DNA from 3 places in the Streptomyces sp. NPDC001513 genome. Region 2 is predicted to be linked to each of the others. Evidence: riboswitches for the same ligand, from Rfam matches in the RefSeq annotation. Region 2 holds a riboswitch; each other region holds the start of a gene.

Region 1 (9,657 bases), on a different contig from region 2:
CATGGCCGAGCGCTACGACTGCTCCGAGGCACCCCAGCGCGCTGCCGGGCTGAGCGCGGCGACGTCGGCCGTGCGGGGCGGCCGGCTCGTCGTACTGCCCACGGACACCGTCTACGGCATCGCCGCGGACGCCTTCGACCCGCAGGCGGTGGCCGCCCTGCTCGCGGCCAAGGGGCGCGGCCGGCAGATGCCCTCACCCGTCCTCATCGGTTCCCCGGCCGCCCTGGACGATCTCGTCACCGACCTCCCGGACGACGCCTGGAAGCTCGTCGAGGTCTTCTGGCCCGGCGCTCTCACCCTCGTCGCCCGGCACCAGCCGACGCTGAAATGGGATCTCGGAGACACCAACGGGACGGTCGCCGTCCGCATGCCGCACCACCCGCTCACCATCGAACTCCTCGACCAGACCGGCCCCATGGCGGTCTCCAGCGCCAACCTCACCGGCCGACCCTCCCCACAGGACTGCGACGCCGCCCGGCACATGCTCGGCGACTCCGTCGCCGTCTACCTCGACGGCGGCCCGACCCCCGCCGCCGTGCCGTCGTCGATCGTCGACGTGACCGGCCCCGTCCCCACCCTCGTCAGGGCCGGCGCGCTGACCGCCGAAGAGCTCCGCACCGTCGTCCCGGACCTGCACGTACCCGCCTGACGGGCCCGCTCCTGCCGCACCGATTCCGGGACGTACGGACCCGCAGGCGGCGCGCGACGGCCGATCGGGTCACACTGGCAGGAAGACGCGAGCGGCAGGGAGGCGGGATGAGCTGGGCATCATGGACCACACGCGGGATCTTCACCGGGCGCGGCGGGGTCGAGACCGGCGAGACCGGCGAGAGCGGGCACGTCCTCACCGGTGAGCTCGACATCCACACCACCTGGACCGAGGACGACAGCCTCGCACACATCACGGTGCAGTACGCCGGGGCGTCCGACTGGCTCCCGCTTGCGGGAAGCCCCGTCCTGTGCCCCAGCGAGGGCGCGAGCCGCGACCTGCACGACGCGGTCATCCACGCCATCCGAGGCGGAGCCGCCCGTCCCCTGGGCGCCGACATGCCCCGCGCCGACCCCGCGGCTCCGTAGCGGCTCCGTGGCGGCCCCGACCCGCGTGCCCCCCGGTGTCAGACCGCCCGGGGCAGCGGCCGCTGCGGCGGACCGGTGTACGCGCCGAGCGGCCGGATCAGCGCGTTGTGCCCCAGCTGCTCGGTGATGTGGGCCGTCCATCCGGTGATCCGGCTCATCACGAACAGCGGGGTGAACATGGGGACGTCGAAGCCCATCAGGTGGTAGGCGAGGGCCGCCGGGTAGTCGAGGTTCGGGTGGATGCCCTTGCGGTCGATCATCGCGTGTCGCAGGGCCGCGTGCAGGGCCGCGAGGGTGCCGGCCTCCCGGTCTCCCGTCCGGTCTCCCTTCCCGTGTCCCTCCCGGTCTCCGGCCCGGGCGACGAGCCGGTCGGTGGCCTCCTGCATGATCGGGACGCGGGAGTCGCCGTGTTTGTAGACCCGGTGCCCGAACCCCATGATCTTGCGCTTGTCGGCCAGGGCCCGGTCGAGCCACTCCCCGGCCCGTTCGGGATCGCCGATCTCCCGCAGCATGTGCATGACCGCCTCGTTCGCTCCGCCGTGCAGCGGACCCTTCAGGGCGCCGATCGCCGCCGTCACCGCGCTGTAGAGGTCGGAGAGGGTGGAGGTGACCACCCGCGCGGTGAACGTCGAGGCGTTGAAGCTGTGTTCGGCGTAGAGGATCATCGAGATCTCGAAGCAGCGGACCACCTCCGGGGCGGGCACCTCCCCGAAGCACATGTGGAAGAAGTTCTCCGCGTACCCGAGTTCCGGATCGGGTCGGACGGGATCCTGCCCGAGGCGGCGCCGGTGATCGGCCGCCACGACCACCGGCAGCCTGGCCAGGAGCCCGAGCGACTTCGTGAGGTGTCCGGCCGTGCCCTCCTCGTCCTCGGTGGGGTCCTCCGCGCCGAGGAAGCTGACGGCCGTGCGCAGGACGTCCATCGGGTGGCAGGTCCGGGGCAGGCCCGCGAGGAGTTCGGCGGTGGTGCGGTCGAGCGGGCGCAGCGCGCGTTCCCGGGCCCGGAACCGCTCCAGCTGTCCGGCGTCGGGGAGTTCGCCGTACCAGAGGAGGTGGGCGACCTCCTCGAAGGAACAGCGTGCGGCGAGGTCCTGGACCGGGTAGCCGCGGTAGGTCAGGGAGTTGGTCTCCTCGATCACGGTGGAGATCGCGGTGGTGTCGACGACGACACCGGCGAGTCCGCGGTGGATCTCAGGGATGGTGGCGGTCATGGCGCACTCCGGTGGGATCAGGTGCCGGGAGGCAGGGTGAAGTCGAAGACGTTCCCGTCGAAGGCCGAGTACGCGTCGTACCCGAGGACCTCGTAGAGCCGGGAACGGGTCTGCATGCGGGGGAGGAGCGATTCCTGTGTTCCCTCTTCGGCGAGCGTGCGCAGGCCGTCCTCGACCGCGCCCATGGCGAGGCGGAAGAGGGTGACGGGATAGATCACGAGGTTGTAGCCGAGGTCCTCCAGCGTGCGCGCGGACAGCAGCCGGCCCTTGCCGAGCTCGGTCATGTTGGCCAGCAGCGGCACGTCCACGGCCGCGCGGAACGCCTCGAACTCGGCCTCGTCGGCCAGGGCTTCGGGGAAGACGGCGTCCGCACCCGCGTCGACGTATGCCTTGGCGCGGTCGATCGCCGCTTCCAGCCCCTCCACCGCGCGGGCATCGGTACGGGCCATCAGCAGGAAGTCCGCGTCCCTGCGGGCTTCGACCGCCGCGCGCACCCGCCGCACCATCGTCTCCCGCGGGACCACGGTCTTCCCGTCGAGATGGCCGCAGCGCTTGGGGTTGACCTGGTCCTCCAGGTGGAGGCCGGCGAGACCCGCGTCCTCCATGAGCTGGACGGTCCGGGCGGCGTTCAGCGGCTCCCCGAAGCCGGTGTCGGCGTCGACGAGGGCGGGCAGGTCGGTGGTCCGGGTGATCTGCTGGGCGCGGGCCGCGACCTCGGTCGAGGTCGTCAGGCCGATGTCCGGCAGCCCCAGGTCCGCGGCGAGCACCGCCCCGGAGAGGTACACCCCGTCGAAGCCGGCCTCCTGGATCAGGCGTGCCGAGTACGGATTCACCGCGCCGGGCATGCGCAACAGCCGGCCGGAGGCGAGCTGTTCCCGGAAACCCCGGCGCCTGGAGGCCGCGGTGGTGTGGGTGTGCAGCATCAGAACAGTCCCTTCGGGAGCGTCCTGTCGTACGCGGCCGTACGGCCCGTGTCGACCGCGGGGAACAGGGCGGCGAGCCCGGCGGTGTCCAGTTCCGCGAGTCGGCCGGCCGCGTCGAGGAAACGGTCCTGGGCGTCGGCCGTGACGATGCCCTCGGTCAGGCTGCGGAACTTGCCCGTGTAGGCGGCCCGGTCGAAGGGCCGGGCGCCGGCGGGGTGGGCGTCCGCGACGCCGAGCTCGTCCTCGATGACGCTGCCGTCGTCGAGGGTGATCACCAGGCGGCCGCCGAAGGCCCGGCGCTCGGGATCGGGGTGGTGGTAGCGGCGTGTCCACTCGGGGTCCTCGACGGTGGAGATCTTCCGCCAGAGGGCGACGGTCTCCGGACGCCGCGCGCGCTCGGGGGAGTAGGAGCGCTCGTGGTGCCAGGTGCCGTCCTCCAGCGCGACGGCCAGGATGTACGGGACGGAGTGGTCCAGGGTCTCGCGGCTCGCGGTGGGGTCGTACTTCTGCGGGTCGCCCGAGCCCGAGCCGATCACCTGGTGGGTGTGGTGGCTGGTGTGGAGGACGGCCTCGCGGATCCCGGAGGCCGGGACGGTCTTCTCCCGCATCCGGCGGGCCAGGTCGATGATCGCCTGGGCCTGGTACTCGGCGGAGTACTCCTTCGTGTAGGTGTCGAGGATCGCCCGCCGGGGCTCCCCTGGGGCGGGCAGCGAGACGCGGTAGGAGGCCTGCGGGCCGTTCAGCATCCAGGCGAGGAAACCGTCCTCGCCCTCGTAGACGGGGGAGGGGGAGCCCTCCCCGCGCATCGCCCGGTCGACGGCCTCGATCGCGGCTTTGCCGGCGAAGGCCGGGGCGTACGCCTTCCAGCTGGAGATCTCCCCCTTGCGGGACTGCCGCGTCGCGGTCGTGGTGTGCACGGCCTGCTGGACCGCCTGGTGGACGGTCGCGGTGTCGAGGTCCAGCAGGGCGCCTAGCCCGCAGGCGGTGGCGGCGCCGAGGTGGGCCACGTGGTCGATGCGGTGCTCGTGCAGGCAGATGCCCCGGACCAGGGCGACGTGCACCTCGTAGGCGGCGACGATCCCGCGCAGCAGGTCGGCGCCCGAGCGGCCGGCGTGCTGGGCGACGGCCAGCAGCGGCGGGATGTTGTCGCCCGGGTGGGAGTAGTCGGCGGCCAGGAAGGTGTCGTGGAAGTCCAGCTCGCGCACGGCCGTGCCGTTGGCCCAGGCCGCCCACTCGGGGGAGACCCGCACTTCCGGCGGCAGGCCGAACACGGAGCCTCCGGGCGTCGCCCGGTGGGGTGCGGCCTGGGCCCGGGCCACCGCGACGGGGCGGCGCAGCAGGGAGGCCACGGCCACGGAGGCGTTGTCCACGATCCGGTTCACCGCCATGTCGGCGGCCCGGCGGTCGAGGGCGGGGGGCCGCTCGGTGCCGGTGGCCGTCTCGGCCAGCTTCCAGGCGAGCTGTTCCTCGCGCGGGAGACGGTCGGCGCTGGGATGGACGCGTACCTCGTGCTCGATCACGGAACTCCTCGGGTGCGGAAATCGTCGGGTGCGGAAATCGTCGGGTGCGGAAATCGGGCGCTTCGATGTCTCACCCTTTCCCGCTTTCGGAGCCGGGTCGACCGCTCCAACCTGCGGAATCACTCCCGGGGAATCCTGCGAATCTGCGAATCTTGCGAAAGAGGCGAGTGCTACCTTCGCAAGAGAGGACCAGGTGGAAAGGGACGCTGTCGCCCATGGGACGTACGGTCGGACGCAAGATCTACGCCCACGCGAAACTGCGCAGACTGCGGCGCGAGCGGGGCATGAACCAGGTGGAGCTGGCCCGCGCGCTCGACCTGTCCACCAGCTACCTCAACCAGATCGAGCACAGTCAGCGGCCGCTCACCGCACCCGTCCTGCTGAAGATCGCGGAGGTGTTCGGGGTCGACCCCGAGTTCTTCTCCGAAGCCCATGAGGAACGCCTCACCACCGATCTGCGGGCCGCCCTCGCGGACGAGGCCGGCGGGGTCTCGGTGGCCTCCCAGGAGATCGCGGACATGGCCCGGGACCACCCGGACATCGCGAAGGCGCTCGTGGCGCTCCACCACCGCTACCGCGACGCGGCCGAGCAGGCGGCCGCCCTGGCTCCGCCGGGAGACTCGACCGCCGCGGTGCGCGCCGAACCGCACGACGAGGTAAGGGACTTCTTCTACGCCCACCACAACCACTTCGACGAGCTCGACACCGAGGCGGAAGCCGTCGCGGCGAACCTGCGCGGCGGCTCCGTGTCCCGTACCGCGGACCGTCTCGCGGAAGTCCTCGCCACCCGGCACGGAGTGACCCTCCTCGACGGCGCCCCCGACCGCTCCTCGGACGCCCGCCGGTTCGACCGCGACCGGGGCCTCCTGTTCCTGTCGCCCTGGCTGACCGACGCGCAGCGGGCCTTCCAACTCGCCACCCAGCTGGCGCTGCTGGCCCACGGCCCGCTGCTCGACTCCCTGGTGGACGACACCGACTTCGACTCCGAGGCATCCTCGGGGCTGGCCAGGGTCGGGCTGGCGAACTACTTCGCGGGCGCCCTCCTGATGCCCTACGGGCCCTTCCGGGCGGCGGCCGAGGAACTGCGCTACGACATCGAGCTGCTCCAGGCCCGCTTCGGGGTCGGTTTCGAGACGGTCTGCCACCGGCTGAGCACCCTCCAGCGCACCGGGCAGCGCGGGGTGCCGTTCTCGTTCCTGCGGGCCGACCGGGCCGGGAACATCTCCAAGCGGCAGTCCGCGACCGACTTCCACTTCTCCCGGCTCGGCGGCACCTGCCCGCTGTGGACCGTCTACGAGGCGTTCTCCGCCCCCGGCCGGATCCTCACCCAGGTGGCCGAAATGCCCGACGGAAAGAGGTACTTCTGGATCGCGCGGACCGTGACCCGCGGCGCCCACGGCCATCGCGCACGACGGGCCGAGTTCGCCGTCGCGCTGGGCTGCGAGCTCCGCCACGCGTCCCGGCTCGTCTACGCCGAGGGCCTCGCGGTGGCGGATCCGTCGGCCGCGACCCCGATCGGCCTCGGCTGCCGGATCTGCGAACGCCGCGACTGCGCCCAGCGGGCCAGGCCGCCGGCCGGCGGCCGGCTCGCGGTGGACCCCGACCGTCAGACGTACGTCCCCTATCCGGTGTTCACGGGCGGATGATCTCGAATCGCCGTCCGATATCTGGAACGCTCTGCCCATTCTTTAGTCCGGCCGCCTAGTGTGGACCTCGCAGCTGGTTCGCCCCCGTCCGCCAGGCGGGAGGCGTCGTAAGAGGGAACCCGGTGGGAATCCGGGACTGCCCCGCAGCGGTAAGTGGGAACGACCGCCGTCATAAGCACTGGGACCGGAACCGGTCCTGGGAAGCGACGGCCAGTAGGTGTCTGCCCGAGTGGCCGGCGTGCCCATGAGTCCGAAGACCTGCCCGTTGCCCGAGCGCGAACGATCGCGCCCGGTTTCCCGGTGACCTCGTGGGCGGGTCGGCGTGCTTTCAGGCGGATCCTCCCCGTCGCGTACCCGTACGTACGTGACCGGCGGTCCGCCCGTTCCGGCACCCTTCGCGCCTTCGGCCCCCACCGGGTCCATGGAGACACGCTCGCGAAGGAGAGTTCCGTGACCACCGAGTCCGCAGCCGCGGCAGTACAGGCCACCGTCCACGGCTACCCCCGCCAGGGTCAGAACCGCGAACTGAAGAAGGCGATCGAGGGCTACTGGAAGGGCCGCGTCACCGCGGACACCCTCCGGGAGACCGCCCACGAGCTGCGCCGGGCCAACCGGGCCCAGCTGGCCGAAGCCGGCATCACCGAGGTTCCGACCGGGGACTTCTCGTACTACGACCACGTCCTGGACACCACGGTCATGGTCGGCGCGATCCCCACCCGACACCGGGCCGCCGTCGAAGCCGACGCCCTGGACGGCTACTTCGCGATGGCGCGCGGCACCCAGGACGTGGCCCCGCTGGAGATGACCAAGTGGTTCGACACGAACTACCACTACCTGGTCCCCGAGCTCGGCCCCGACACCGTCTTCACCGCCGACTCCACCAAGCAGGTCGCCGAACTCACCGAGGCCCTCTCCGCGGGGCACGCAGCCCGGCCCGTGCTGGTCGGCCCGGTCACCTACCTGCTCCTGGCCAAGCCCGCCCCGGGCGTGGCTGCCGACTTCGAGCCGATCACCCTGCTGGACCGGCTGCTGCCCGTCTACGCCCAGGTGCTGGCCGAGCTCCGCGCGGCCGGTGCCGAGTGGGTCCAGCTGGACGAGCCCGCCCTGGTGCAGGACCGCACTCCGGCCGAGCTGAACGCCGCGGCCCGCACCTACCGGGAACTCGGCGCCCTCACGGAACGCCCGAAGCTGCTCGTCGCCTCGTACTTCGACCGGCTGGGTGAAGCGCTCCCGGTGCTGGCGAAGGCCCCGGTGGAGGGCCTCGCCCTCGACTTCACCGATGCCGCGGCCGCCAACCTCGCCGACCTCGCGGCGGTCGGCGGGCTCCCGGGCAAGCGCCTCGTCGCGGGCGTGGTCAACGGCCGCAACATCTGGATCAACGACTACCAGAAGTCGCTGACCACGCTCGGGACCCTCCTCGGGCTCGCCGACCGGGTCGACGTCTCCGCCTCCTGCTCCCTCCTGCACGTGCCGCTGGACGCCGGCGCCGAGCGCGACATCGACCCGCAGGTGCGGCGCTGGCTCGCCTTCGCCCGCCAGAAGACGACCGAGATCACCACGCTCGCCCGCGGCCTCGCCCAGGGCACCGACGCGATCACCGCGGAACTCGCCGCGAACCGCGCCGACCTGGCCTCCCGCGCCACCTCTCCGATCACCCACGACCCCGCGGTACGGGCCCGCACCGCGGCGATCACCGACGCGGACGGGCGGCGCCCCCAGCCGTACGCCGACCGCGCGGTCGCCCAGCGCGCCCACCTGGGGCTGCCGCTGCTGCCCACCACCACGATCGGCTCGTTCCCGCAGACCGACGAGCTGCGCGTAGCCCGCGCCGACCTGCGGGCCGGGCGCATCGACACCGCCGGCTACGAGGAGCGGATCAAGGACGAGATCCGGGAGGTGCTCGCGTTCCAGGAGAAGACGGGCATCGACGTGCTCGTGCACGGTGAGCCCGAGCGCAACGACATGGTCCAGTACTTCGCCGAGCAGCTGACGGGATACCTGGCGACCCAGCACGGCTGGGTCCAGTCCTACGGCACCCGGTACGTGCGCCCGCCGGTCCTCGCCGGGGACATCTCCCGTCCGGAGCCGATGACCGTGCGCTGGACGACGTACGCCCAGTCGCAGACGGGCAAGCCGGTCAAGGGCATGCTGACCGGCCCGGTCACCATGCTCGCCTGGTCCTTCGTACGCGACGACCAGCCGCTCGGCGAGACCGCCCGCCAGGTCGGACTGGCCCTGCGCGACGAGGTGAACGACCTCGAAGCGGCCGGAACCTCGGTGATCCAGGTCGACGAGCCCGCCCTGCGCGAGACGCTTCCGCTGCGCGCCGACGGCCACGCCGACTACCTGGCGTGGGCCACGGAGTCCTTCCGGCTGACGACCTCGGGCGTGCGGCCGGAGACCCAGATCCACACCCACATGTGCTACGCGGAGTTCGGCGACATCGTCCAGGCCATCGACGACCTCGACGCCGACGTCATCAGTCTGGAGGCCGCCCGCTCCCACATGCAGGTCGCGACCGAGCTCGCCGAGCACGGCTACCCCCGCGAGGCCGGCCCCGGCGTCTGGGACATCCACTCCCCGCGCATCCCCTCGGCCGCCGAGGCGGCGGCCCTCCTGCGCAAGGGGCTGGAGGCCATCCCGGCGGAGCGGCTCTGGGTCAACCCCGACTGCGGTCTGAAGACCCGCGGTTGGACCGAGACCCGCGCCTCTCTGGAGAACCTCGTCGCAGCGGCTCGCGAGGTCCGCGCGGAGACCGGCACCACGACCGTCTGATCCGCGTTCGGGTCGGAACATCCCCGACCGATGTTCCGACCCGAACGCGGGGACGTTCCCCCACACATGTCACAAAGGAGAGTGCGGTGACTGCGAAGCCCGCAGCCGCGGCAGCCGTCGTGAGCGCCGTCGACGGTCTGCCCGACTGGGACCGCTGCGCGGTCATGGGTGTCGTCAACGTGACCCCGGACTCCTTCTCGGACGGGGGCCGGTGGTTCGACACGGCCGCCGCCGTCAAGCGCGGCCTGAGTCTGGTGGCCGACGGCGCCGACCTGGTCGACATCGGCGGCGAATCGACCCGTCCCGGCGCCGCCCGCGTCGACGAGTGCGAGGAGGTGCGCCGGGTCGTTCCCGTCGTGCGGGGGCTGGTCGCGGAGGGTGTCCTGGTGTCCGTCGACACCATGCGCGCCGCCGTCGCCCGGCGGGCGGTCGAGGCGGGCGCGGTCCTCGTCAACGACGTCAGCGGGGGCCTGGCCGACCCCGCCATGATTCCGGCCGTGGCGGC
Region 2 (9,657 bases):
CGCACTCCCCCTGGGGCGTGTTCTCCATCGGCATGACCATCCCGATCGCCCTCTTCATGGGCTTCTACCTGCGCGTGCTGCGGCCGGGCCGGGTCACCGAGGTCTCCACCATCGGTGTCGCCCTGCTCCTGGTCGCCATCATCGCGGGCGGCTGGGTCGCCGAGTCCTCCTTCGCGGGCACCTTCACGCTGGAGAAGGAGACGCTGGTCATCTGGATGGTCGCGTACGGCTTCATCGCGTCGGTGCTGCCGGTGTGGATGCTGCTCGCGCCCCGCGACTACCTCTCCACCTTCATGAAGATCGGCACGATCGCGCTGCTCGCGCTGGGCGTGGTCATCGCGATGCCGATGCTGAAGATGCCCTCGGTCACGGACTTCGCCGCGCGCGGCGACGGCCCGGTCTTCGCCGGCTCGATGTTCCCCTTCGTCTTCATCACCATCGCCTGCGGCGCCCTGTCCGGCTTCCACTCGCTGGTCGCCTCGGGCACCACCCCGAAGATGATCCAGAAGGAGACCCAGGTCCGGGTCATCGGCTACGGCGCGATGCTGACCGAGTCCTTCGTCGCCGTCATGGCGATCATCGCGGCCTGCATCATCGAGCCCGGCCTGTTCTTCGCGGTCAACTCCCCCGGCGGGGTCATCGGCACCACCGTCGAGTCCGCCTCGCAGGCGGTCACCAACCTCGGCTTCGCCATCTCCCCCGAGGCGCTGACCCAGGCAGCGAAGGACGTGGAGGAGGCCAGCCTGCTGTCCCGTACGGGCGGCGCACCGACCTTCGCACTCGGAATGTCGGAGATCTTCTCGTCGGTGATCGGCGGGGCCGGCATGAAGGCCTTCTGGTACCACTTCGCCATCATGTTCGAGGCACTGTTCATCCTCACCACCCTCGACGCGGGCACCCGCGTCGGCCGGTTCATGCTCCAGGACACCCTCGGCAACCTGCACAAGCCGTTCAAGGACGTCAGCTGGAAGCCCGGAGTCTGGCTGGCGAGCGCCATCGTCGTCGGGGCCTGGGGCTACTTCCTGTGGGTGGGCATCAAGGACCCGCTGGGCGGCATCAACCAGCTGTTCCCGCTGTTCGGCATCGCGAACCAGCTGCTCGCCGCGGTCGCCCTGGCCGTCTGCACCACCCTGCTGGTCAAGTCCGGTCGCCTCAAGTGGGCCTGGGTGACGGCCGTCCCGCTGGTCTGGGACGTGGCCGTGACGCTCACCGCCAGCTACCAGAAGATCTTCTCCGACAACCCGAAGATCGGCTTCTTCGCGCAGCGCAGCACCTACCAGGAGGGCATCGACGCCGGGAAGGTGCTCAAGCCCGCGAAGAACATGGACGAGATGCACACCGTGGTCACCAATGCCACGGTGGACGGCGTGCTGTCGGCCCTCTTCGCGGCGCTGATCGTCATCGTGCTCCTGGACGCGGCCCGGACCTGCCTGAAGGCCGTCCGCAAGCCGGAGTCGGTGACCCTCACCGAGGTCCCGTGGACCGAGTCGAAGATCGTCGCCCCGGCCGGGCTGATCCCGACGCCCGAGGAGCGGGCGGAGCTCGCCGCGGCGGGCCTCGACTCGGGCGGCGGACACGTCAAGGAGCCGGTGGCGTGAGCACCGTACGGAGCGTGCTGGCCCGGGCCCGGTTCTACGTACGGGAGTTCTCGGGGGAGGCGGCGTACGACCGGTACGTCGCCCACGCCCGCTCCCACGACCCGGACGCGGAGGTCCTCACCCGCCGCGCCTTCGAACGCGCCCGCACGGACGCCCGCGAGGCCGACCCCCGCAAGGGCTTCGGCTGCTGCTGAGTCACACCGGAGGGCCCCGCCGAAATCCGGCGGGGCCCTTCGCGCGCCTCCGGCACACTCGAACGCATGGACATCACGATCAGACCGGTACGGCCCGCCGAGTACGCGGAGCTGGGCGGGATCACGGCGCAGGCCTACCTCGCCGACGGGCATCTGGACTTCAACGAGGACGACGCCTACCTGAACGTGCTGCGCGACGTGGCCGGCCGGGCGGCCCTGGCCGAGGTGCTCGTCGCCGAGCGCGACGGGCGGATCCTGGGCGGGGTGACCTTCGCCGCACCCGGGAGTCCGCTCGCCGACATCGCCGGCCCGGACGAGGCCGAGTTCCGGATGCTCGCCGTGGCCCACGAGGGGCGCGGCCAGGGCGCCGGCGAGGCTCTGGTGCGGGCGTGCGTCGAGCGGGCGCGGGCGATCGAGGGCGTGTCGGCCGTGGTGCTCTCCACCCAGCGCAGCATGGCCGGCGCCCACCGGATCTACGCGCGCCTGGGCTTCGTACGCGTCCCGGAGCGGGACTGGGCGCCCATCCCGGGCCTGACACTTCTGGCGTATCGGCTCAAGCTGTAGCCACGCCGACACTACATGTGGGGGTTGCCTCATAGGGGCGCCCCCACATGTATGCTCAAGGCTGCTGTCGCCGCAGGGGAATCCGGTGTGAATCCGGAACTGTCCCGCAACGGTATGAAGTGTCCGGCTACCGGACACCAAGTCCGATGACCTGCCGGCAGCGCGCCCGGCTCGACCGAACCGGGTGCCGACACGTCCGGGCCTCGCGGTTGGGCCGGTGGACGCCATGCGGTGTGAACGCGTTCCTGCCACGCCCGCATGCGCCCGCTCGCGCCCCGCTCCGCCGATGACCGGGCCGAGCGAGGGAGAGCTCCCGCCGTGACCATCGCGCCTTCCGCACCGCGCGCCGAGTCCATTTCTGGCGACAACACCGAGGGCCCGGGGGCCACGCTGCTGCGTACCCTCACCGAACTTACGGCGGACCTCCCCGACACCGACCCCGGCCGCGTCGCCGCCGCCGCGCTCCGCGGCCGCAGCTCCGCCGCCGACGAGGCCGAACTGCGGGGGCTCGCCACCGAGGCCGCCGCCGGTCTGATCTCCGAGGACCCCGCGTACTCGAAGCTCGCGGCCCGGCTGCTGACGCTGGCCGTGCGCGACGAGGCCGCGAGCCAGGGCTCCACCTCCTTCTCGGCCTCGGTCGAGGTCGGCCACCGCGAGGGCCTCATCGCCGACCGCACGGCCGAGTTCGTGCGGACCCACGCGAACCGCCTGGACGCGCTGGTCGAGCACACCCTCGCCGAGGGCGCCGACGACCGCTTCGGTTTCTTCGGCCTGCGCACCCTGCACAGCCGCTACCTGCTGCGCCACCCGATCACCCGTCAGGTCATCGAGACCCCGCAGCACTTCATGCTGCGCGTGGCCTGTGGCCTCGCCGCGGACGAGAGCGTCCAGGCCCTCGAGGAAGTGGCCTCGCTGTACCGGCTGATGAGCCGCCTCGACTACCTGCCCTCCTCCCCCACCCTCTTCAACTCCGGCACCCGGCACCCGCAGATGTCCTCCTGCTACCTGCTGGACTCCCCGCTGGACGAGCTCGACTCGATCTACGACCGCTACCACCAGGTGGCGCGCCTGTCGAAGCACGCGGGCGGCATCGGCCTGTCGTACTCCCGCATCCGCGCCCGCGGTTCCCTGATCCGCGGCACCAACGGCCACTCCAACGGCATCGTGCCGTTCCTGAAGACCCTCGACGCCTCCGTCGCCGCGGTGAACCAGGGCGGCCGCCGCAAGGGCGCCGCCGCCGTCTACCTGGAGACCTGGCACGCGGACATCGAGGAGTTCCTGGAGCTCCGCGACAACACCGGTGAGGACCAGCGCCGTACGCACAACCTGAACCTCGCCCACTGGGTCCCGGACGAGTTCATGCGCCGCGTGAACGCGGACGCCCAGTGGTCGCTGTTCTCCCCGGCCGACGTGCCCGAGCTGGTCGACCTGTGGGGCGACGACTTCGACGCCGCCTACCGCAAGGCCGAGGCGGAGGGCCTGGCCCGCAAGACCATGCCCGCCCGCGACCTGTACGGCCGGATGATGCGCACCCTCGCGCAGACCGGCCAGGGCTGGATGACCTTCAAGGACGCCTCCAACCGCACGGCGAACCAGACCGCCGAGCCGGGCACGGTCGTCCACTCCTCGAACCTCTGCACCGAGATCATCGAGGTCACCAACGACGGCGAGACGGCCGTCTGCAACCTCGGCTCGGTCAACCTCGGCGCGTTCGTGCTGACGGAGACGGGCGAGATCGACTGGGAGCGGCTGGACGAGACCGTCCGCACCGCCGTGACCTTCCTCGACCGCGTGGTGGACATCAACTTCTACCCGACCGAGCAGGCCGGCCGTTCCAACGCCCGCTGGCGCCCGGTGGGCCTGGGCGCGATGGGCCTCCAGGACGTCTTCTTCAAGCTGAAGCTGCCCTTCGACTCCCCCGAGGCGAAGGCCCTCTCCACCAGGCTCTCCGAGCGCATCATGCTCGCGGCGTACGAGGCCTCGTGCGACCTGGCCGAGCGCAGCGGCCCGCTGCCGGCCTGGGAGCAGACCCGCACCGCGCGCGGCGTCCTGCACCCGGACCACTACGAGACCGAGCTGAACTGGCCGGAGCGCTGGGAGGCGCTGCGCGCCCGCGTCGCGACGTCCGGCATGCGCAACTCGCTGCTCCTCGCCATCGCCCCGACGGCCACGATCGCCTCGATCGCGGGCGTGTACGAGTGCATCGAGCCGCAGGTCTCCAACCTCTTCAAGCGCGAGACGCTCAGTGGTGAGTTCCTCCAGGTGAACGGCTACCTGGTGGAGGAGCTGAAGGCGCTCGGCGTGTGGGACGCCCAGTCCCGCGAGGCGCTGCGCGAGGCCTCCGGCTCGGTGCAGGGCTTCGGCTGGATCCCGGCGGAGGTCCGCGAGCTGTACCGCACGGCGTGGGAGATCCCGCAGCGCGGTCTGATCGACATGGCGGCGGCCCGTACGCCGTTCCTGGACCAGTCGCAGTCGCTGAACCTGTTCCTGGAGACGCCCACCATCGGCAAGCTCAGCTCGATGTACGCGTACGCCTGGAAGCAGGGCCTGAAGACCACCTACTACCTGCGCTCGCGCCCGGCCACGAAGATCGCCCGCGCCGCGTCCGCGTCCGCCGTCCCGGCGGCCGCCACTCCGCTCCCGCAGGCCGTCGACGCCGACGCCCTGGCCTGCTCCCTTGAGAACCCCGAGTCCTGCGAGGCCTGCCAGTAATGAGCTCCAACAACAAGAACCTCCTGGACCCGGGCTTCGAGCTCACGCTCCGCCCGATGCGCTACCCGGACTTCTACGAGCGCTACCGGGACGCGATCAAGAACACCTGGACCGTCGAGGAGGTCGACCTCCACTCGGACGTCGCGGACCTCGCGAAGCTGACGCCGGCCGAGCAGCACATGATCGGCCGTCTGGTCGCGTTCTTCGCGACGGGCGACTCGATCGTCTCGAACAACCTGGTGCTGACGCTCTACAAGCACATCAACTCCCCGGAGGCGCGCCTGTACCTGTCGCGCCAGCTGTTCGAGGAGGCCGTGCACGTCCAGTTCTACCTGACGCTGCTCGACACCTACCTGCCCGACCCGGACGACCGGGCGGCCGCGTTCGACGCGGTCGAGGAGATCCCCTCCATCCGCGAGAAGGCGCAGTTCTGCTTCAAGTGGATCAACGAGGTCGAGAAGCTGGACCGGCTGGAGACGCAGGCCGACCGCCGCCGCTTCCTGCTGAACCTGATCTGCTTCGCCGCGTGCATCGAGGGCCTGTTCTTCTACGGCGCCTTCGCGTACGTGTACTGGTTCCGCTCGCGCGGCCTGCTGCACGGCCTGGCCACCGGCACCAACTGGGTGTTCCGTGACGAGACCATGCACATGAACTTCGCGTTCGAGGTCGTGGACACGGTCCGCAAGGAGGAGCCGGAGCTCTTCGACGACGCCCTCCAGCAGGAGGTCACCGACATGCTGAAGGAGGCCGTGGAGGCGGAGCTGCAGTTCGGCCGCGACCTGTGCGGCGACGGCCTGCCGGGCATGAACACCGAGTCGATGCGCGAGTACCTGGAGTGCGTCGCGGACCAGCGTCTGGTCCGCCTCGGCTTCGCGCCGGTGTACGGCTCGCAGAACCCGTTCTCCTTCATGGAGCTGCAGGGTGTCCAGGAGCTGACGAACTTCTTCGAGCGCCGTCCGTCGGCCTACCAGGTCGCGGTCGAGGGCACGGTCGACCTGGACGAGGACTTCTAGGGTCCCCGGTCCTCCAGGGTCCCCCGTCGGGACGCGGTGAACGCCGCGAAGCCGGGATGCGGTTCACCACCGCGTCCCGGCTTCTCGCGTTTCCGGCGCCCGATCGTCCGGCTTCCCGTGTGCACGGTCGCCCCGGCTCAGTGGGCGACGGGGCCCCAGTGCATCCGGGTGTGCCGGGCGCGGTACCCGCGGACGGTGGGGGGCATGCCGCCCGCCTTCTGGCGCGGCAGCCACACGAGCCGGGTCTCGACGGCTCGCAGCTGCCGGTCGATCCGGCGGTCGCGCAGGACCCCGTACAGGCTGGGGGCGAGCACCAGCGTGGCGACGGCAAGGACGGTGAGGTAGCTCAGGAACGTGTTCATGTCTCCACTCTCCTCCCGTGGGGAAAACTCGCACAGTGGCAGGACTGTCATGAAAGAGCGAATTACTGCCACACTGGATCCATGCTGACCAACGTGGCCGTGGCCCTCCTCGACGAGATCGCCCCCTTCGAGTTCGGGATCTTCTGCGAAGTCTTCGGAATCGACCGCAGCGATCACGGACTGCCGGTGTACGACTTCGCCGTCTGCGCGGCGGAGGAAGGCCCCCTGACCATGTCCGGCACCGGTTTCACGGTCACCCCCGAACACGGGCTGGACCGGCTGGAGAGTGCCGACCTGATCTGCGTGCCCGCCTTCCGGGACGCGGGCACCCGCGTGTACCCGGAAGCGCTCCTGGAGGCGCTGCGCCGCGGGGTGGAGCGGGGAGCGCGGGTGCTCAGCGTGTGCAGCGGCGCGTACGCGCTCGGGGCGGCGGGGCTGCTGGACGGCCGGCACTGCACCACGCACTGGATGCACGCCGCGACGCTGGCCCGGCGCTTCCCGCGGGCTCTGGTCGACCCGGACGTGCTGTACGTCGACGCGGGCCCGGTGATCACCTCCGCCGGCACCGCCTCCGGCATCGACGCCTGCCTGCACCTGGTCCGCCAGGAGCACGGGGCCGAGGTGGCCAACACCATCGCGCGGCGGATGGTCGTACCGCCCCACCGGGACGGCGGGCAGGCCCAGTACATCGAGCGGCCGCTGCCGCGCACGTCCTGCGACACCGTGGGCGAGGTGATCGAGTGGATGGCCCGCCACCTGGAGGACGAGATCACCGTCGAGCAGCTCGCGGAGCGCGCGCACATGTCACCGCGCACCTTCGCCCGCCGCTTCCTCCAGGAGACCGGCACCACCCCGTACAAGTGGGTGCTGCGCCAGCGGGTCCTGCTCGCGCAGGAGCTGCTGGAGTCGACCGGCGAGACGGTGGACGCGATCGCCGGCCGCTGCGGCTTCGGCAACGCGGCCGCGCTGCGCCACCACTTCCTGCGGACCCTGGGCACCACGCCGAATTCCTTCCGGCGCGCCTTCCGGGGCCCGCAGGCGGCCTAGGGGTTAGGCGTTCGGGACGGTCTCGTAGCGCGGGGTGCCCTCTTCCATCTGCCGCAGGGCGTCCTTGCGGTCCCGCTTCGAGAGGCGGTCGATGTAGAGGTAGCCGTACAGGTGGTCGGTCTCGTGCTGGAGGCAGCGGGCGAAGTAGCCGGTGCCGCGCACCTTGATCGGGTTGCCCTGGGCGTCCTGGCCCTCGACCTCGGCGTAGTCCGGGCGGGCCAGCGAGGCGTAGGCGGTCGGGACCGACAGGCAGCCCTCGTTCGAGTCGTCCAGCACCCGGGTGCCGGCGGGCAGCTCGACGAGCTTCGGGTTGACCACGACACCGGTGTGCCGCGCGCCGTCGTCGTCCGGGCAGTCGTAGACGAAGACCTTGGCGTCCACGCCGATCTGGTTCGCGGCCAGGCCCACGCCCTCGGCGGCCTTCTGGCTGGCGAACATGTCGTCGATCAGCTGCGCCAGCTCGTCGCCGAACTCGGTGACGTCCTTGCACTCGCTGTGCAGGACCGGGTTGCCGACGACGGTGATCGGGCGGGCGGTGCCGCGCTCACGGTGGGCGAGCTCGCGCTCGGCACAGTCCTCCGTGTCCACGACGTACCCGTCGTTCACGACCTCGACGCCGACTACCTCGTTCTCCTGCTGTGACATGTCCGCCGTACGCCTTCCGTAAGTCCAAGTCACCGGTGGTCGCCAATGGCCACCGATGTGCCCGTACAGCCTACGGCCCTGCTCAGCAGACTTCTTCGAGATCCCGCCACTCACGGGTGCCCGGGCTGTCCGCGACCCAGCCGTCGAGCAGTCCGCGCACCAGACCGGCCGGCGCCGCGATCCCGCATTCCCGCTCGGGCACCCACAGGGAGCCGGAGCCGGCCGTGCGGTGCCCCAGCGGTCCGGGATGCCCCGGCTCGCTGTGGTCGTGCGGATCCAGGTGCTCGCCGTCGCCCTCGTCGCTGGGCATCTCGCTCTCCGAGCAGGTCCGGCACAGCAGCCGCACCGACGAGGACCAGTCCTCGGCGGCGAAGCCCGCGTCCGACGCCAGCTGCTCCAGCGCGTCACGGTCCGCCTCGGTGGCCGCCTCCAGCAGCACCACCCAGGTCGGCACCGGCGACGGCGCCCACAGCTCGATCTCGTCGAAGACCGGGTACGAGGGGCCGGCCGCGGTGATCCGCTCGCCGTGCGGGACCCCGTCGTGGAGGACGACCTCGCCCCAGCGCCGCCCCGAGGAGGGCAGCGGGATCGACAGGACCTCCAGCCGGGCCGGGTCCAGCCGGCGGCCCCAGACCACCTCGGCCTCGCCCTCGGGCGAGAGCCGTACGGCCGCGCTGCCGAGCTCCATGCCGACCGGTTCGCCGCTGCCCTTGCCGCCCGCGCCGTGCGCGTCGCCGGGCACCTTCAGCCCGTACGCCTGCCAGGCCCGCCGGGCCAGTGGCCAGTCCTGGAGCGCGGTCGCGGCGATGCCCACGTTCCACCAGTCCGGGGCGCCCGTCTCGCGGTCCAGCAGGGCCACGGCGCGCAGTCCCGCGGACCGCGCCTGCTCCCAGTCGTGCCGGAACTTGTGCAGCAGGGCCAGATTGAACCAGGACTCGGACAGCCAGGGCTCCAGGTCCGCCGCTCTGGTCAGGAGCGCGCCCGCGTCCTCGTACCGCCCGTCGCCGATCAGCGTGAACGCGCGGTCGGTGGCCTGCCGCCACGAGGCGGAGGGCCGATGCCGTACCTTCCCGAAGATCCTCACGATTCCCGCCTGCCTGGGGGCACCCTCCCGGCGGTAGCCGGGGGACAACGGTGCAGCCTTGCGGACACTCTTACTGGCATCCAACCATGCCCACTCGGACGGCCGCTCATTACCCATGGGTTACCCAGGTCGGACGGGAACAACTCTGTCACGTCCACCCCTGGCCAGAACCCTCGCCAGGCACTCCACGACCTCCGGCTGGTAATCGTGCCCGGTGCCCAGCCGGAGCTGTTCCAGGGCGGCCAGTGAGCCGCCCGGGTGACGGCTCCCGCCGGCGGCGCCGGTGAGGTCCTCGTACGCGTTCACCGTGCGCACGATGCGGGCCAGGACGGGCTGCTCCCGGTACGGGTCCGCCTGCCGCTCCACCACCACGGCGACCTCCGCGGGCACCCCGGTCTGCCGGGCCACCTCCCCGCCCAGCCCAGCGATCCGGCGGGC
Region 3 (9,657 bases), on a different contig from region 2:
AACAGCAGGCGCAGGCCGATGACGACGAGGCCGAGCTTGAGGAACGCCCCGTAGGAACGCGCCCAGGGCGCGTCCGTGCGGCGGGCCGCCACCACGTACCCGGCGACGCCGACGATCAGCCCGAGAAGCAGGGGGTTGGTGGTGCGGGAGGCGGCGGTGGCGAGCCCGAGGGCCCAGAGCCACCAGGCCCCGGCGTGCAGGGCGGTGGCCCGGCCGGCGAGCGGGGCCTGCCATTTTCTCTTGTACGTCGACCAGCGCGGGGGATCCTGCGCCGCGGGCAGGCTCCGGCGGGCCGGGGTCACGTCGTCGCGTGCGGCGCCGCGCCTGTCTTTCAGCCCCTCCGCACGCTCGCCCGTCATCGGGTGCGGCGGCGGGATTGCCAGAGGGCGGCCGCGGCCAGGGCGGCCACGGCTGCGATGCCCGCCAGCAGGCCCGCCGACGGGCCGCCGTCGTCCGGGGCCGCGGCGGCGGGCGCCGCCGACGCGCTCGGCGCCGGGGCGTCCGCCATCGGTTCGCCGCAGCCCTGCCTCGGGTAGCCCGAGATCGCGCACAGCAGGGCCGCGCTGTTGTAGCGCAGCGGCTTCGCGACCGATGCCAGCGCCTCGGCCGCCGTGGCCTCCGCGGCCACCTGCGCGCACGCGGTGCGCGGGGCGTCCTGCGGCGGGGCCTCGCCCGCCGGGGCGTCCGCGGGCACGCCGAAGTCGACGACGAGCGCGACCCGCTTGCGGCCCTGCGCCGGAGGGGTGGAGCCGCAGACGGCCTCGAAGTCGGCCGCGGCGCGCGGCTGCGCCGCCTGGTCCGCCGCGTCCTTGCTCACCGAGAAGCGGAACCCCTGCACGGAGCCGTCCTTCGGGCGGGCCATCGAGGGGCCCTGCGTGGCGTACGACCAGCGGCCGCCGCCCGAGCCGTCCCAGAACGACCAGTAGCGGTAGCCGGCCGCCAGCGCCGGAGCGGCGGCCAGCACGGCCAGGACGCTCCCGAGGGCCAGCGCCAGAGCGAGGGCCACGGCGGGCCGGCGGCGGCGCATCAGAGCTGGTTCTTCTTCCGGCGGCCGCTCAGCAGGATGCCGATGCCCACGCCGGCCGCGCCGCCCGCGCCGATGATCCACCAGAGGTTCTGGTTGTCGGACGACTCCTCCTTCACGGGGGTGGCGTCCGTGTCCGCGCCCTGCGGGGCCGGGCCGGTCGCGTTCAGCGCCGCGACGAGGTCGGTGCCGCCGAAGGACTTCGGGTCGGTGCCCGTGGCGTGCGCGGCGAGGATCAGGGTGCCGAGGGCGGCCGGCTTGCCCGTGGACCACTCGGCGGAGTTGGCCTTCAGCCACTCCAGGGCGCCCGCCGCCGACTGCTTGTGCCCGGCCGCGGCCAGGGCGATCACCGCGTCGACGGTGTTGCCGGTGTCCGGGGTCGGCTGGTCGGCGCCCGGGGTCACGGCCGTCAGGTGGCCGTCCTTCTTCAGGGCCTCGGCGAGGTAGCCCGCCGCGCCCTGGGCCGCTGCCGCCGGGTCGACGGTGCCCGCCGCCGGGCAGGTCGGCGCGGCCGCGGGGGTGTCCGTACCGGAGGGGACAACGGCCGAGCCCGTGCCGAGGCCGGCCAGCACGGCCGCGGCGGAGGCGTCGCCGTTCGCGAGCAGCTTGCCGTCGACCGGCTGGAACGCGAACGCGCCCCGGTCGCCGGCCGGCTCGGCGGCGCAGCCCAGCTGGAAGGAGAGCAGCGCCTCGTAGGGGGTCTTGCCCGCCTTCGACTTGATCTCGGCCGGCTTCTCGCCGGCCGCGGTCAGGGCGCTGATCACGAGGGCGGTCGAGTTGGCGTCGGTGCCGCTGTCCATGGCGCCGCCCGGGTTGGAGCTCCAGCCGCCGTCCTCGTTCTGTACGGACTTCAGCCAGCCGACGGCCTTCTTGACGCTCTCACCGTGGCCGCCGAGCGCGGTCAGCGCCTGCACGGCGGCGGCCGTCGCGTTGGAGTCGATGTACGCGGTCGCGTCGCAGTCCTTGGCGGTGTCCGCGCGGAAGGCGGGGAAGGAGCCGTTCGCGCACTGCTGGCCGGCCAGCCAGTGCACGGCCTGCGCGGCGGGCTTGATGCCGACGGTGTCCTGGGCGAGCAGCGCGAAGGACTGCCGCCACACGCCGTCGTACATGGGGTCGTCCTTGCCGTACAGCCCGGAGGGGATGACCGGGGGTGCGGAGGGGGAGGCGGGCGGCGCGGTGTCGGCGAGGGCTGCGGGGGCGACACCCACGCAGAGCACGGCGGAGGCGGCGAGCGCGGCTGCGCTGCGGCGGACGTTCATGGGGGAGGGTGCCTCTCCTGCTGGGGAACCGGAGGCGGGCACGCACTGGCACCGGGCTCCGGCTCCGTTTACCTCGACGGTGCCGGCCGCCGGAGGATCCGGCGGCGCGAGCCGCGCACTTCCGGTACGGGGCATTCCGGCTCCCCGCCCGGGCGGTGCCGGGGTGGGTCACGGTTGCGGGTCAGCGCCGGATTCGCACCGGCTTCCCCCCCGTACAGAAGTGTGGACGACGGCTTCACTCTACCGGCCCGTAGCCTGCGGGCCCGGGGGCACTGGGGGCCCGGGCCCCTTACCGGCCGCGCCGCCGTCCCTACACGGCCCGGTACGTCACCGGGTCGGTGCCCGGGACGGCCTCCGCGCGGCCCTGCTTCACCAGCCGCCGCAGGTGGGCTTCCGCTTCCGAGACGGCGATGTTGCGGGAGCCGTACGGGATCTGCTCCCAGGGCCGGTTCCACTCCATGAGCTCCGCCAGCGCCCACGGGGTGAGCGGTTCGGCCAGCAGGGTCCACAGCCCGGACAGCCGCTCCTCGTGGTGGTCCAGCAGTTCCCGTACGCGGGCGGGTGCGTCGGTGAAGGCGTACTGGTGGGCCGGGAGCACCTCGGCGGGTGCCAGCCGGCCGATGCGTTCGAGGGAGTCGAGGTAGTCGCCGAGGGGGTCGGTGACGCGGGTGTCCTCGGGGGCCTCGTACAGGCCGATGTGCGGGGAGATCCCGGGCAGCAGGTGGTCGCCGGAAAAGAGGCGGCCGTTGCCGGGCAGGTTCGCCGGGTGGGCCTCCTCCAGGTGCAGGCAGACGTGGCCGGGGGTATGGCCGGGGGTCCAGATCGCGCGCAGCCGGCGTCCGGCGAGGGGGAGCAGTTCGGCGGGGACGATCTCCCGGTCGGGCACGGCGGCGCGCAGTCCGGGCAGGGTCCGCATGCGGCCGCTCGCGCGGGCGGCGCGCAGGGGCGCGATGTGCTCCTCGGGGGCTCCGGCGGCGGCGAGCTTGGCGCTCATGTAGTCGAACCAGACGCCGGGCTCGGAGGCGCGGGTGCGGACGACGACCTCGGTGTCGGCGGCGTGCATGGCGATCCAGGCGCCGGACGCCTCGCGGACCCGGCCGGAGAGGCCGTGGTGGTCGGGGTGGTGGTGGGTGATGACGACGCCGTGGACGTCGGCGACGGGGATGCCGAGCGCGGCGAGCCCGGCGACGAGGGTGTCCCAGGACTCGGGGTCGTCCCAGCCGGTGTCGACCAGGACCGGGCCGCGGTCGGTGTCGAGGACGTGGACGAGGGTGTGTCCCAGCGGGTTGTCGGGGATGGGCACCTTGATGCCCCACACGCCTCCGCCGTGATCGGTGACCTGTGACGTGTCCTCCGGCATGAGCCCTCCGCCCGTTGCCGCCCTCTGACGAGAACGTGTTTCAGTAGTAGCCCAAGTCGACCACTTCCACGCTCTTCTGACTAGTCGTTGGATCTTCTCCGCTGTTCCGTCCTGGCCGTGGACTCCTCGAACTAGAACTGGTATCAGTTCTGGAACGCCAAGCCGCAGGAGGCCTCAGCCATGACCGAGCTCGTGGAACACGGACAACTGTTCATCGGCGGGGAGTGGACGGATCCGCTGGGCACCGACACGATCCGGATCGTCTCCCCTCACACCGAGCAGGTCATCGGCTCCGTCCCGCACGCCTCGAAGGGGGACGTGGACCGTGCCGTCGCCGCCGCGCGCAAGGCGTTCGACGAAGGGCCCTGGCCGCGGATGACGCTGGACGAGCGGATCGCCGTCGTCACCCGGATCAAGGACGCCATCGCGGTGCGGCACGAGGAGATCGCCCGCTCGATCAGCTCCCAGAACGGGTCCCCGTACTCCTGGAGCATCCTCGCCCAGGCGCTCGGCCCGATGATGGTCTACGACGCCGCGATCACGGTCGCGCGCGCCTACCCGTACGAGGAGCACCGCCAGGGCGTCCTCGGCCCGATCCTGGTGCGCCGGGAGCCGGTGGGCGTGGTCGCCGCCGTCATCCCGTGGAACGTCCCGCAGTTCGTGGCGGCGGCCAAACTGGCGCCGGCGCTGCTGACGGGCTCCACGGTGATCCTCAAGCCGTCCCCCGAAGCGCCGCTGGACTCCTTCATCCTCGCCGACATCGCGCGGGAGGCCGGACTCCCCGAGGGCGTGCTGTCGATCCTGCCCGCCGACCGCGAGGTCAGCGAGTACCTGGTCGGCCACCCCGGCGTCGACAAGGTCGCCTTCACCGGCTCGGTCGCCGCGGGCAAGCGCGTCATGGAGGTCGCCGCCCGCAACCTGACGAGGGTCACGCTCGAACTCGGCGGCAAGTCCGCCGCGGTGATCCTGCCGGATGCCGACCTGGACTCCACCATCGCCGGGATCGTCCCGGCGGCCTGGATGAACAACGGGCAGGCCTGCGTGGCCCAGACCCGGATCCTCGCGCCGCGCAGCCGGTACGAGGAGGTGGCCGAGGCCCTCGCGGCGGCGGCCGGCGCGCTCGTCGTCGGCGACCCGCTCGACCCGGCGACGCAGCTCGGCCCGCTCGTGGCCCAGCGGCAGCAGCAGCGCTCGCTGGACTACATCCGGATCGGCCAGGAGGAGGGCGCGAAGGTCCTGTCGGGCGGCGGCCGCCCGGTGGGCCTGGACCGCGGCTGGTACGTGGAACCCACCCTCTTCGGGGACGTGGACAACTCCATGCGGATCGCCCGCGAGGAGATCTTCGGCCCGGTCGTCTGCCTGATCCCGTACGGGGACGAGGCGGAGGCCGTACGGGTCGCCAACGACTCGGAGTTCGGCCTCAGCGGCAGCGTCTGGACCGGCGACGTCGAGCACGGCATCGACTTCGGGCGGCAGGTGCGGACGGGCACCTTCAACGTGAACACCTTCAGCCTCGACATGCTCGGGCCGTTCGGCGGCTACAAGAACAGCGGCGTGGGACGGGAGTTCGGGCCGGAGGGGCTGAGCGAGTACCTGGAGCACAAGATGATCCACCTGCCGGCGGGCTATGAGGCGGGTGCCTGATGGGTGACCGCTGGCAGGTCGAGGTGGACCGGGGGGTCTGCATCGGCTCGGGCATGTGCGTGAACCACGCCCCGGACGGCTTCGTCCTGGACTCGGCGCGCCAGTCGCATCCGCGCACCGCGCAGTCGGACGCGAACGAGCCGATCCTGACGGCGGCGGAGGGCTGCCCGGTGGAGGCCATCCTCATCACGCTGGCGGCCACGGGCGAACCGGTCTTCCCGCCGGAGGACTAGGGGGGCCGGTTGGCTGCCGGTTGGCTGCGCCGCTTGGGCTGGGTGTGGGGTGGGCCGGTTGTGCCGGGGCCGGGCGCGCGCCGGGGTGTCTCCTCGGGCGCCGAACGTTTCGGGGGGTCGGAGTGCGGAGGCTTGTTGTGTTCGGCGCCCTGCGGGGATCACCCCGACACACACCCGACCCCGGCCCATCCGGCCCGGCTGCGCCGATCCTTCAGCCCTGCCGCACCGACTCCAGCCTGGCTGCACCATTCGGCTTCGCCGCACAAATTCAGCCCCTCCGGCGTTTGAGGAGCGGGTCCGGGCAGAGCCCGGCGGGGTGCGGGGCGGAGCCCCGGTCTTTGAGCCGCACCATTCCAGCCCTGCTGCACCACTCCGGCCTCCGCCGCGCAAATTCAGCCCCGCCGGCGTTTGAGGCGCGGGGTGTGGGGCGGAGACCCGGCAGTGGTGCGCCAGAGGCTTACTTCGTCATTTCGGCGGCGCTCCGCTCGACGCAGAACTCGTTGCCCTCGGGGTCGGCGAGGGTCACCCAGCCGCCCCCGTCGGGCCGCCGGTGGTCGCCGACGACGGTCGCGCCCAGGGCGACGATGCGTGCGACCTCCTCGTCGCGCGTGCGGTCCTGCGGCTGGAGGTCCACGTGGACCCGGTTCTTCACGGTCTTGGTGTCGGGGACCGTCACGAACAGCAGGGTCGAGCCGGGCGTCTTGAGCAGCGCCTCGGGGTCTCCGGGGAAATCGTCGTCGGCGAGCGGGCTGTCCAGGACGGCGGCCCAGAACTGCCCGAGGCTGTAGGCGTCGGAACAGTCGAAGGTGAGGTGTCGCACAAGAGAGGCCATGCGGCGGACTATCGAACATGATCGCGGCCGCTGTCCAGCGGAATTCCGCGATCCCGCAGCGGCTGCTTCAGGCCTTTTCCGGGGCCGTCAGGTCGATCAGACGGCACACCGTCTCGATGTCGATCTTGACCTGGGCGATCGACGCACGGCCGGAAAGCCACGTGATCAGCGCCGAGTGCCAGGTGTGCTCGATGACCCGTACCGCAGAGAGCTGTTCCGCCGTCGGCGGGGCCTCCAGGCCCATCGCGTCCAGGATGATCGCCGTGGTCAGCCGGGACACCGTGTCCACCTCGGGGCTCACGCTGCGGTCGGCGAAGGTCAGCGCCCGCACCATCGCGTCGGCCAGCTGCGGTTCCCGCTGGAGGGCGCGGAAGGCCCGCATCAGGGTCTCCGCGACCCGGGCCGCCGGGTCGTCCCCGGCCGGCGGGCGTTTGCGCAGCGTGGTGTGCATGTGCTGGAGCTGGTCCTGCATGGTGGCGACCAGCAGGTGCACCTTGGACGGGAAGTAGCGGTAGAGCGTGCCCAGCGCCACCCCGGCCGCCTCGGCGACCTCCCGCATCTGGACGGCGTCGAAACCGCCCCGGCTGGCCAGCTGCGCGCTGGCGTGCAGGATCCGGCGGCGGCGCGCCTCCTGGCGCTCCGTCAGGGGAGGCGACGCCGGTGTGGTGACGGCCTTCACTTCCGCTGTCATGTGTCCCGTTCCGTGTCGTTGCGCGGGCTGATTCCGGGCTGGTCCCCGGTCAGCATGGCAGGCGCCGCAGTCGTGGCGCGAATCACCTGCTCCGCCTCTTACGGTGTAGTTTCCGGCCGGTAGATTCAATGCTCTTCGACGGATCAAGTCTGAAACTTGTTCTACATTATCCGAGCGGTTACGCTCCGGCGAAAGTTGCAGGGAGAAGGGGGCCGAGAGTGACCGCTGAGGCCATGGTGACGAGCCCTTTCGCGGGTTCCGCCGCCGACGGCGACCGCCCGCTGCGCATCGCACTCCTCACCTATAAGGGGAACCCGTTCTGCGGCGGCCAGGGCGTCTACGTCCGCCACCTCTCGCGCGAGCTCGTACAGCTGGGGCACTCCGTCGAAGTGATCGGCGCCCAGCCCTATCCCGTGCTCGACACCGGCGCCTCGCTCACCGAGCTCCCGAGCCTGGACCTGTACCGCAGCCCCGACCCCTTCCGCACGCCCAAGCGCGAGGAGTACCGGGACTGGATCGACGCCGTCGAGGTCGCCACCATGTGGACCGGCGGCTTCCCCGAGCCGCTGACCTTCTCGCTGCGCGCCCGCCGCCATCTGGCCGCGCGCGCGGGGGACTTCGACGTCATCCACGACAACCAGACCCTCGGCTACGGCCTCCTCGCCGACCTCGGCGCCCCGCTGGTCACGACGATCCACCACCCCATCACCGTGGACCGCAAGCTCGACCTCGACGCCGCGAAGGGCCGCGTGAAGCGGGCCTCCGTACGCCGCTGGTACGCCTTCACGCGCATGCAGGGCCGCGTGGCCCGCCGGCTCCCCTCCGTCCTCACCGTCTCCGGCTCCTCCCAGCAGGAGATCGCCCAGCACCTGGGTGTCCGGGACGAGCGCATCCACGTCGTGCACATCGGCGCCGACACCGACCTGTGGTCGCCGGACGCCTCCGTCGCCGAGGTCCCCGGCCGCATCGTCACCACCTCCAGCGCCGACGTCCCGCTCAAGGGGCTCGTGTACCTCGTCGAGGCCCTCGCGAAGCTGCGCACCGAGCAGCCCGAGGCCCACCTCGTCGTCGTCGGCAAGCGCGCCGAACAGGGTCCCGTCGCCCGCGCCATCGAGACGTACGGACTCCAGGACGCCGTCCGCTTCGTCAAGGGCATCACCGACGCCGAACTCGTCGACCTCGTCCGCAGCGCCCAGATCGCCTGCGTGCCCTCGCTGTACGAGGGCTTCTCGCTGCCCGCCGCCGAGGCCATGGCCACCGGCACCCCGCTCGTCGCCACCACCGGCGGCGCGATCCCCGAGGTCGCCGGACCCGACGGCGAGACCTGCCTCGCGGTGCCCCCGGGCGACGCGGGCGCACTGGCCGCCGCGCTGGGCCGGATGCTGGGCGACCCGCAGCTGCGGGCCCGCCTCGGCGCCGCCGGGCGCGAACGGGTCCTGACCCGCTTCACCTGGGCCAAGGCCGCCGAAGGCACCGTCGCGCACTACCGCGCCGCCATCGAGCAGGCCGCCCGTGCCGGCCGCACGCGGTGACCTGCCGCGCCCGGTGACCCTCCGCCTCATCCACACCCCCGCCCCACACCCCCGCGACCGCGAAGGCAGGACCCCGTGCTGACCGTCGATTTCTCCCGGTTCCCGCTCGCCGCAGGCGACCGCGTACTCGATCTGGGCTGCGGCGCAGGCCGGCACGCCTTCGAGTGCTACCGGAGAGGCGCCCAGGTGGTCGCCGTCGACCGCAACGGCGAGGAGATCCGCGAGGTCGCCAAGTGGTTCGCCGCCATGAAGGAGGCCGGCGAGGCCCCGGCCGGCGCCACCGCCACCGCCATGGAGGGCGACGCCCTCGCCCTGCCCTTCCCCGACGACTCCTTCGACGTCGTGATCATCTCCGAGGTCATGGAGCACATCCACGACGACAAGGGCGTGCTCGCCGAGATGGTGCGCGTGCTCAAGCCCGGCGGGCGCATCGCCATAACCGTTCCGCGCTACGGCCCCGAGAAGATCTGCTGGGCGCTCTCCGACGCCTACCACGAGGTCGAGGGCGGCCACATCCGCATCTACAAGGCGGACGAGCTCCTCGGCAAGATGCGGGCCGCGGGCCTCAAGCCGTACGGCACGCACCACGCGCACGGACTGCACTCCCCGTACTGGTGGCTCAAGTGCGCGTTCGGCGTCGACAACGACAAGGCGCTGCCCGTCAAGGCGTACCACAAGCTCCTGGTCTGGGACATCATGAAGAAGCCGATGGCCACGCGCCTCGCCGAGCAGGCCCTGAACCCGCTCATCGGCAAGAGCTTCGTGGCGTACGCGACCAAGCCCCACCTCCCCGTCGGCGCGACCCAGTGAGCTCGCCCGGGCGCACCGAACACCTGGTCCTGGACGGCGTACTGACGGCCGAGCAGGCCGCCGCGACGGTGGCGGGCATCCTCGCCGCCCAGCGCGCGGACGGGGCCATTCCGTGGTTCCGCGGACACCACCTCGACCCGTGGGACCACACCGAGGCCGCGATGGCCCTGGACGCGGCCGGCGAGCACGAGGCCGCCGAGCGGGCGTACGCGTGGCTGGTGCGGCACCAGAACCAGGACGGCTCCTGGTACGCGGCCTACGCCGACCGGCCC

Evidence for each region. Region 2 has a riboswitch for cobalamin ahead of ACFYZ4_RS20945 (ribonucleoside-diphosphate reductase subunit alpha). Riboswitches for the same ligand answer to the same signal wherever they lie in the genome.
Region 1: another riboswitch for cobalamin. It lies ahead of metE (5-methyltetrahydropteroyltriglutamate--homocysteine S-methyltransferase); the one in region 2 lies ahead of ACFYZ4_RS20945 (ribonucleoside-diphosphate reductase subunit alpha).
Region 3: another riboswitch for cobalamin. It lies ahead of ACFYZ4_RS28480 (prenyltransferase/squalene oxidase repeat-containing protein); the one in region 2 lies ahead of ACFYZ4_RS20945 (ribonucleoside-diphosphate reductase subunit alpha).

Annotation. Positions count from the first base shown of each region.
Region 1 is NZ_JBIAVU010000016.1:108,564-118,220, forward strand. Features, by position in the region: gene ACFYZ4_RS31760 (L-threonylcarbamoyladenylate synthase) at 2-649, shown strand; gene ACFYZ4_RS31765 (hypothetical protein) at 757-1,077, shown strand; gene ACFYZ4_RS31770 (bifunctional 2-methylcitrate synthase/citrate synthase) at 1,116-2,288, opposite strand; gene prpB (methylisocitrate lyase) at 2,306-3,211, opposite strand; gene ACFYZ4_RS31780 (MmgE/PrpD family protein) at 3,211-4,731, opposite strand; gene ACFYZ4_RS31785 (short-chain fatty acyl-CoA regulator family protein) at 4,947-6,377, shown strand; cobalamin riboswitch at 6,435-6,658, shown strand; gene metE (5-methyltetrahydropteroyltriglutamate--homocysteine S-methyltransferase) at 6,828-9,152, shown strand; gene folP (dihydropteroate synthase) at 9,317-9,657, shown strand, end outside.
Region 2 is NZ_JBIAVU010000009.1:64,560-74,216, forward strand. Features, by position in the region: gene ACFYZ4_RS20930 (carbon starvation CstA family protein) at 1-1,598, shown strand, start outside; gene ACFYZ4_RS20935 (YbdD/YjiX family protein) at 1,595-1,792, shown strand; gene ACFYZ4_RS20940 (GNAT family N-acetyltransferase) at 1,859-2,356, shown strand; cobalamin riboswitch at 2,398-2,530, shown strand; gene ACFYZ4_RS20945 (ribonucleoside-diphosphate reductase subunit alpha) at 2,675-5,068, shown strand; gene ACFYZ4_RS20950 (ribonucleotide-diphosphate reductase subunit beta) at 5,068-6,081, shown strand; gene ACFYZ4_RS20955 (hypothetical protein) at 6,219-6,443, opposite strand; gene ACFYZ4_RS20960 (helix-turn-helix domain-containing protein) at 6,525-7,490, shown strand; gene def (peptide deformylase) at 7,494-8,135, opposite strand; gene ACFYZ4_RS20970 (hypothetical protein) at 8,218-9,219, opposite strand; gene ACFYZ4_RS20975 (HD-GYP domain-containing protein) at 9,340-9,657, opposite strand, start outside.
Region 3 is NZ_JBIAVU010000013.1:269,334-278,990, forward strand. Features, by position in the region: gene ACFYZ4_RS28470 (energy-coupling factor transporter transmembrane component T) at 1-359, opposite strand, end outside; gene ACFYZ4_RS28475 (SCO2322 family protein) at 356-1,027, opposite strand; gene ACFYZ4_RS28480 (prenyltransferase/squalene oxidase repeat-containing protein) at 1,027-2,283, opposite strand; cobalamin riboswitch at 2,396-2,527, opposite strand; gene ACFYZ4_RS28485 (MBL fold metallo-hydrolase) at 2,594-3,643, opposite strand; gene ACFYZ4_RS28490 (aldehyde dehydrogenase) at 3,824-5,287, shown strand; gene ACFYZ4_RS28495 (ferredoxin) at 5,287-5,520, shown strand; gene ACFYZ4_RS28500 (VOC family protein) at 5,978-6,352, opposite strand; gene ACFYZ4_RS28505 (TetR family transcriptional regulator) at 6,420-7,043, opposite strand; gene ACFYZ4_RS28510 (glycosyltransferase family 4 protein) at 7,262-8,575, shown strand; gene ACFYZ4_RS28515 (class I SAM-dependent methyltransferase) at 8,651-9,385, shown strand; gene ACFYZ4_RS28520 (prenyltransferase) at 9,382-9,657, shown strand, end outside.